3 regions of the Streptomyces sp. NPDC059201 genome follow, and region 1 is predicted to be linked to each of the others. Evidence: riboswitches for the same ligand, from Rfam matches in the RefSeq annotation. Region 1 holds a riboswitch; each other region holds the start of a gene.
The links. A riboswitch is a leader RNA that binds a small molecule or an ion and turns the genes downstream of it on or off. The one in region 1 is predicted to bind thiamine pyrophosphate.
Positions count from the first base shown of each region.

Region 2: linked by a shared signal. The riboswitch ahead of ACFXMG_RS24905 (thiamine ABC transporter substrate binding subunit) and the one ahead of thiO (glycine oxidase ThiO) in region 1 are both predicted to bind thiamine pyrophosphate.
Region 3: linked by a shared signal. The riboswitch ahead of thiC (phosphomethylpyrimidine synthase ThiC) and the one ahead of thiO (glycine oxidase ThiO) in region 1 are both predicted to bind thiamine pyrophosphate.

Region 1 is NZ_JBHZBB010000002.1:731,840-734,095, reverse strand. Features, by position in the region: gene ACFXMG_RS09150 (NAD(P)/FAD-dependent oxidoreductase) at 1-911, opposite strand, end outside; TPP riboswitch at 995-1,107, shown strand; gene thiO (glycine oxidase ThiO) at 1,105-2,256, shown strand, end outside.
Region 2 is NZ_JBHZBB010000008.1:106,463-108,718, forward strand. Features, by position in the region: gene ACFXMG_RS24900 (ABC transporter permease) at 1-316, opposite strand, end outside; gene ACFXMG_RS24905 (thiamine ABC transporter substrate binding subunit) at 355-1,440, opposite strand; TPP riboswitch at 1,521-1,630, opposite strand; gene rlmN (23S rRNA (adenine(2503)-C(2))-methyltransferase RlmN) at 1,660-2,256, opposite strand, start outside.
Region 3 is NZ_JBHZBB010000007.1:397,235-399,490, reverse strand. Features, by position in the region: gene thiC (phosphomethylpyrimidine synthase ThiC) at 1-1,130, opposite strand, end outside; TPP riboswitch at 1,125-1,263, opposite strand; gene ACFXMG_RS24185 (YibE/F family protein) at 1,335-2,256, shown strand, end outside.

The sequences.
Region 1 (2,256 bases):
GCGGCGACCGTGCGGGGGCCCTGGAGGGCGTTGTCCCAGTGGTGGACGAGGAGCCGCTCGTCGTAGCGGGCGGACGGGAAGGAGGCGCAGTCGCCGACGGCGTACACGTCGGGCAGGGAGGTGCGCAGCCGGTCGTCGGCGGTGACGGCGCCGCTCGGGTCGAGGGCGATGCCGGAGCCGGCGAGCCAGTCGGTGGCGGGGCGGGCGCCGATGCCGACGACGACGGCGTCGGCGGGCAGTTCGCGGCCGTCGGCGAGGACGACGGTGCCGGGCCGGACGGTGGCCACGCGCGCGTGCGTGAGGAGTTCGGCGCCGCTCTCGGCGTACCAGCCGGCCATGGCGGTGGTGACCTCGGCGGGCAGGGCTCCGGCGAGCGGGAGGGCGGCGGCCTCGACGACGGTGACGGCGCAGCCGGCCTCGCGGGCGGCGGTGGCGAACTCGGCGCCGATCCAGCCGGCGCCGACCACGACGACGCTTCCGCGGCCGGCCAGGACGGGGCCGAGGCGGACGGCGTCGTCGAGGGTGCGCAGCAGGTGGACGCCGGGGACGCCGTCGCTGCCGGGGAGGGTGAGCGGGTGGGCGCCGGTGGCGAGGACGAGGGTGTCGTACGGGACGGGGCCCGCCTCGGTGTCGAGCTCGTGGTCGGCGGGGCGCAGTCCGGTGACGTCGAGGCCGAGGCGGAGGTCGACGCCGAGGGACTCGAAGTCGACGTCGAAGGCGGAGTGCTCGGCCTTGCCGAGGAGGACGGCCTTGGAGAGCGGGGGCCGGTCGTAGGGCTGGTGGGGTTCGCCGCCGATGAGGGTGACGGGGCCCTCGAAGCCCTGCTCGCGCAGGGCGACGGCGGTCTGGACGCCCGCCATGCCCGCGCCGACGATCACGACGTGCCGCTGGGTCTGCTTCTGCTCGCTCACCCGTCCACCTTACGCATCTGACGTGCCGTCAGAAAGAGAGGTGCCCTGTGGCGCTCCGCGGACGGGGGCTAGGGTGGCGGGCACACACCACTCGCGGGAGCCCGGACGCACCGGGCTGAGAGGGAGGCTGGCCGGCCTCCGACCGTACGAACCTGATCCGGGTCATGCCGGCGAAGGGAGGGGCGGAACGCCCATGCGTTCTTCCGAAGGAAAGCTCCAGAGCACCGACGTCCTCGTGGTCGGCGGGGGCATCATCGGCCTCGTCACGGCCTGGCGGGCGGCCCGGCGCGGGCTGAGCGTCGCGGTCGTCGACCCCGACCCGGGCGGCGGCGCCGCCCGGGTCGCGGCGGGCATGCTCGCCGCCGTCACCGAACTGCACTACGGCGAGGAGACCCTGCTCGGGCTCAACCTCGCCTCCGCCGCGCGCTACCCCGCGTTCGTCGCCGAGCTGGAGGAGGCCACCGGCCTCGACGTCGGCTACCGCGCCTGCGGCACCCTCGCCGTCGCGCTCGACGCCGACGACCGGGCCCACCTGCGCGAACTGCACGCCCTCCAGACCCGCTGCGGGCTCGCCTCCGAATGGCTGAGCGGGCGCGAGTGCCGCCGCCTCGAACCCATGCTGGCGCCCGGCGTGCGCGGCGGGCTGCGGGTGGACGGCGACCACCAGGTCGACCCGCGCCGGCTGGCCACCGCGCTGCTCACCGCCTGCGAGCGGGCCGGAGTGGCCTTCCACCGGGCCATCGCGGAGCGGCTCGTCGTGACCGGCGACCGGGCCCGCGGGGTCGTCCTCGCCGACGGCACCGAGCTCGCCGCGGGCCAGACCGTCCTCGCGGCGGGCAGCCTCAGCGGCCGCCTCGCGGGCGTGCCGCCGGCCGTCCTGCCGCCGGTCCGCCCGGTGAAGGGCCAGGCCCTGCGGCTGCGGATCCCCGCCCCGTACGCCCCCTTCCTCTCCCGCACCGTCCGGGCCGTGGTCCGCGGCAGCCACGTCTACCTGGTGCCGCGCGAGAACGGCGAGCTGGTCGTCGGCGCCACCAGCGAGGAGCTGGGCTGGGACACCACGGTGACCGCGGGCGGGGTGTACGAGCTGCTGCGCGACGCCCACGAGCTGGTCCCGGGCCTGACCGAGCTGCCGCTCACCGAGACCCTCGCCGGACTGCGCCCCGGCTCCCCCGACAACGCGCCGCTGCTCGGCCCGAGCGCCCTCCCGGGCCTCCACCTGGCCACCGGCCACTACCGCAACGGGGTCCTCCTCACCCCCGTCACCGGCGACGTCATGGCGGAGGTGCTCACCACCGGCCTCCTGCCCGACGAGGCGCGCCCCTTCTCCCCCCGCCGCTTCCCCACC
Region 2 (2,256 bases), on a different contig from region 1:
GCGCCAGGAACGCCGTCCCCACCAGCACCGTCGGCAGCACGAACGGCACGGTCACGACCGCCCGCAGCACCCCCTTCCCGGGGAACGCGAAGCGGGCGAAGACATACGCCCCCGGCAGCGCCACCAGCAGCGTCAGCCCCGTGGAGGCGGCCGCCTGCCACACGGTGAAGCCGAGCACGTCGAGGATGTCGGACCGGCCCAGCGTCGCCCCGATCACGCCCAGGTCCCAGGCGCCGGCGGGCCGCAGCCCGCGCTCGACGATCGACACGACGGGCCAGGCGAAGAACACCGCGAAGAACGCGACGGGCAGGGCCATCAGCCCCAGCCGCGCCGCGCTCCCCCGGCGGTCACGCCTCACTTGAGGAGCGACGACCACTGCTGGATCCACGCCTCACGCTTCTCGGCGATCTTCTCCGGAGCCATCGTCTCCGGCTGCTCCACGACCACACCGTGCTGGGTGAACAGCTCCGGCAGGGTCGCGTCCTTCGCCACCGGGTTGACGAACATCTGGAGCGGCATATCGTCCTGGAACTTCTTCGAGATCAGGAAGTCGATCAGCGCCTTGCCGCCCTCGGGGTTCTTCGCCCCGTTCAGCAGCCCCGCGAACTCGATCTGCCGGAAGCAGGTGCCGGCGGACACCCCGGTGGGCGCCTCCTTCGGCTGCGGCTCCGCGTACAGCACCTCGACCGGCGGGCTGGAGGCGTAGGAGACGACCAGCGGGCGGTCGCCCTTGGCCTCCTTGCCGCCGGCCGAGCCGGAGAACTCCTGGTTGTAGGCGAGCTCCCAGCTGTCGACGGTCTTCACGCCGTTCGCCTTCAGCTTCTTCCAGTAGTCCTGCCAGCCGTCGTCGCCGTACTTCGCGACCGTGCCGAGCAGGAAACCGAGGCCCGGGGAGGACCGCTCGGGGTTCTCCACCACCAGCATGTCCTTGTACTGCGGCTTCGCCAGGTCGTCGAAGGTCTGCGGCGGCGCCAGCTTCCTGTCCGCGAAGAACTTCTTGTCGTAGTTGACGCAGATGTCACCGGTGTCGACCGGCGTCACCCGCTTGTCGAGCTTGAAGGTGTCCGGGATCCGGTCCAGGCCCTTCGCCTCGTACGGCACGAAGATGCCGTTCTCCACGGCGCGGGAGAGCAGCGTGTTGTCGACGCCGAAGAAGACGTCGCCCTGCGGGGAGCCCTTGGTCAGGATCTCCTTGTTGACGGCCTCGCCCGCGTCACCGGCCTTCAGCACCTTCACGGTGAAACCGGTCTGCTTCGTGAACTCCGCCAGCACCTCCTTGGAGGCGTTGAACGAGTCGTGGCTCACGAGGGTCACGGTCTTCGGCACCGGCGCACCGGACTTCCCCGCGGCGTCGCGGACGTCCTCGGTGGAGCAGGCGGCGAGGCTCGTGATGCCGAGCGCCGCGGCCAGCGCGACGGCGGCGGCCTTCTTGGTGTTCATGTGTTGTCCTCCTGGGTGGGACCAGGAAGAGACGCGGCCCCGCCCGCGACCGGAGACCGGACGCGGGCAGGGCGCAACAGCTCGAGTTACGACCGAACTCCCTACCCAGAATGACCTGGGCGAGGTTCAGAGGGTCTGCGGTCTACGGTTACCGCACTCTCAGCGCTGTGGCGCTCCCCTGTCGGAATATGCAGGTGTGTTCGAGCTCAGGGTACAAGGTCAGCGCTCGGAGGCCGCGAGCTGTCCACAGGCACCGTCGATCTCCTGACCCCGGGTGTCACGGACGGTCACCGGCACACCGTGCCGGGCGATCGCGTCGACGAACGCCTTCTCGTCCTCCGGCCGGGACGCCGTCCACTTCGAGCCCGGCGTCGGGTTCAGCGGGATCAGGTTGACGTGCACCCGCTTGCCCTTGAGCAGCTTGCCGAGCAGGTCACCGCGCCACGCCTGGTCGTTGATGTCCCGGATGAGGGCGTACTCGATGGAGATCCGGCGCCCGGACTTCTCCGCGTACTCCCACGCCGCGTCCAGCACCTCCCGCACCTTCCAGCGCGTGTTCACCGGCACCAGCGTGTCCCGCAGCTCGTCGTCCGGCGCGTGCAGCGACACCGCGAGCCGGCACTTGAAGCCCTCGTCGGCGAAGCGCAGCATCGCCGGCACCAGACCCACCGTGGACACGGTGATCCCGCGCTGGGAGATGCCCAGACCGTCCGGCTCGGGGTCGGTCAGCCGCCGGATGGCGCCGACGACCCGCTTGTAGTTGGCGAGCGGCTCGCCCATCCCCATGAAGACGATGTTCGACAGCCGCGCCGGACC
Region 3 (2,256 bases), on a different contig from region 1:
AGCGTCTTCAGCTCCGCGAACTGCGCCGCGTCGTTGGCGTCGGCGATCGAGCCGGGACGCAGACCGTCGCCGAGCGAGTACGTGACGTCGTACGCCGCGAGGATCTCGCAGAGCTCCTCGAAGTTCGTGTAGAGGAAGTTCTCCTTGTGGTGCGCGAGACACCAGGCGGCCATGATCGAGCCGCCGCGCGAGACGATGCCGGTCTTGCGGCGCGCGGTGAGCGGCACGTACGGCAGGAGTACGCCGGCGTGCACGGTCATGTAGTCCACGCCCTGCTCGGCCTGCTCGATGACCGTGTCCTTGTAGATCTCCCAGGTCAGCTCCTCGGCCTTGCCGTCTACCTTCTCCAGGGCCTGGTAGAGCGGCACGGTGCCGATGGGCACGGGGGAGTTGCGCAGCACCCACTCGCGGGTGGTGTGGATGTTGCGGCCGGTGGACAGGTCCATGACCGTGTCGGCGCCCCAGCGGGTCGCCCACGTCATCTTCTCCACCTCCTCCTCGATCGAGGAGGTGACCGCGGAGTTGCCGATGTTGGCGTTGACCTTCACCAGGAACCGCTTGCCGATGATCATCGGCTCGATCTCGGGGTGGTTGACGTTGGCCGGCAGCACCGCGCGACCCGCCGCGATCTCCTCGCGGACGACCTCGGGGGAAACGTTCTCCCGGATCGCCACGTACTCCATCTCCGGGGTGATCTCCCCCCGGCGGGCGTACGCGAGCTGGGTCACGGCCTGCCCGGCGCGGCCCCGGCGGGGCAGCCGCGGACGGCCCGGGAAGACCGCGTCGAGGTTCTTGAGCCCGCCGCCGCGCGGCGAGGTGTGCTTGATGCCGTCGTCCTCGGGGCGGACCGGGCGTCCCGCGTACTCCTCGGTGTCGCCGCGCGCGATGATCCAGTTCTCGCGGAGCGGCAGCAGGCCCCGGCGGACGTCGGTGTCGACGGTGGGGTCGGTGTACGGACCGGACGTGTCGTACAGCGTCACGTCCTTGCCGTTGGTGAGGTGCACCTGCCGGACCGGCACCCGGAGGTCGGGGCGCGAGCCCTCGACGTACCCCTTGTGCCAGCCCGGCGTGCGCGCGCCGTTCGGGTCCTTCTGGTCGGAGGCAGGCGTGCGTGCGTCCTGAATGGTCATGAGACCGAATCTCCCTACGCCGGCATTACCCGGTAACAGGTTCGGCGGTCGGCGCAGCCTCCTCCCGTACGTGTCCGCGTACGGTGATCAGCGCCCTCTCAGCCCGGTGCTCCGAGCTCCCGCGTGTGCAAAGGTGTCACCACGCTAGCGCCCTCCCGGGCGTGCTGAACAGTGGGCCCCCGCCGTTCTTGCGATGATCAGGCGGTGACTTCCTCGCAGCAGTCCCCCGATCCGCATGGCCACGAGCCCGGCCACGAGCCCGGAAACGAGCCCGGAAACGGCGCTGGTCACGACCACGGCGCCGCCGGTCACCGCTCCGGTGGGTCCGGCCACGGATCCGGGCACGGCCACGGCCACAGCCACAGTCACGGGCCCGCCGCGCCCGTCTCCCGCCATCTGCGCAGGGTCATCGCGGCCGTCCTCATCCCCTTCGCCACCGCCGTGGTCGTGGGTCTCGCGGTGCTCTGGCCCGGTGGCACCGCGGCGCACGAGCGGACCGGGGTCGGCTTCGACCGGCAGACCGAGCAGGGCAAGGTCGTCGCGGTCGAGCAGGTGGACTGCAAGGACGTGAACGCGGCGCAGGTGCCGCCCACCGGCGACACGACCACCCCGCAGGGCCGCGAGGCGGTCAACGGGCAGCAGGGGCAGTGCGAGAGGGCGACGATCGAGGTCACGAGCGGTACGGACAAGGGCCGCCGGTTCACCGAGATCGTGCAGCCGGACGCTCCGCGCCAACTGGAGGAGGGGCAGGGCGTGGTGGTCGCCTACGCCCCCGACGCCCCGGCCGACCTCCAGTATTCGGTGACCGACGTGAACCGCAAGGTGCCGATGGCGGTCCTCGCCGGCATCTTCGCGCTCGCGGTCGTCCTCGTCGGACGGCTGCGCGGCGTGATGGCGCTGATCGCGCTCGCGGTGAGCTTCCTGGTGCTCACCCTCTTCATCCTCCCCGCGATCCTCGAAGGTTCGAACCCGCTGGTCGTGGCCGTGGTCGGGTCGAGCGCGATCATGCTGCTCGCGCTCTACATGTGTCACGGTCTGTCGGCCCGCACCTCGGTCGCCGTGCTGGGCACGCTGATCTCGCTGCTGCTGATCGGCCTGCTCGGCTCCTTCTTCATCGGCTGGGCCT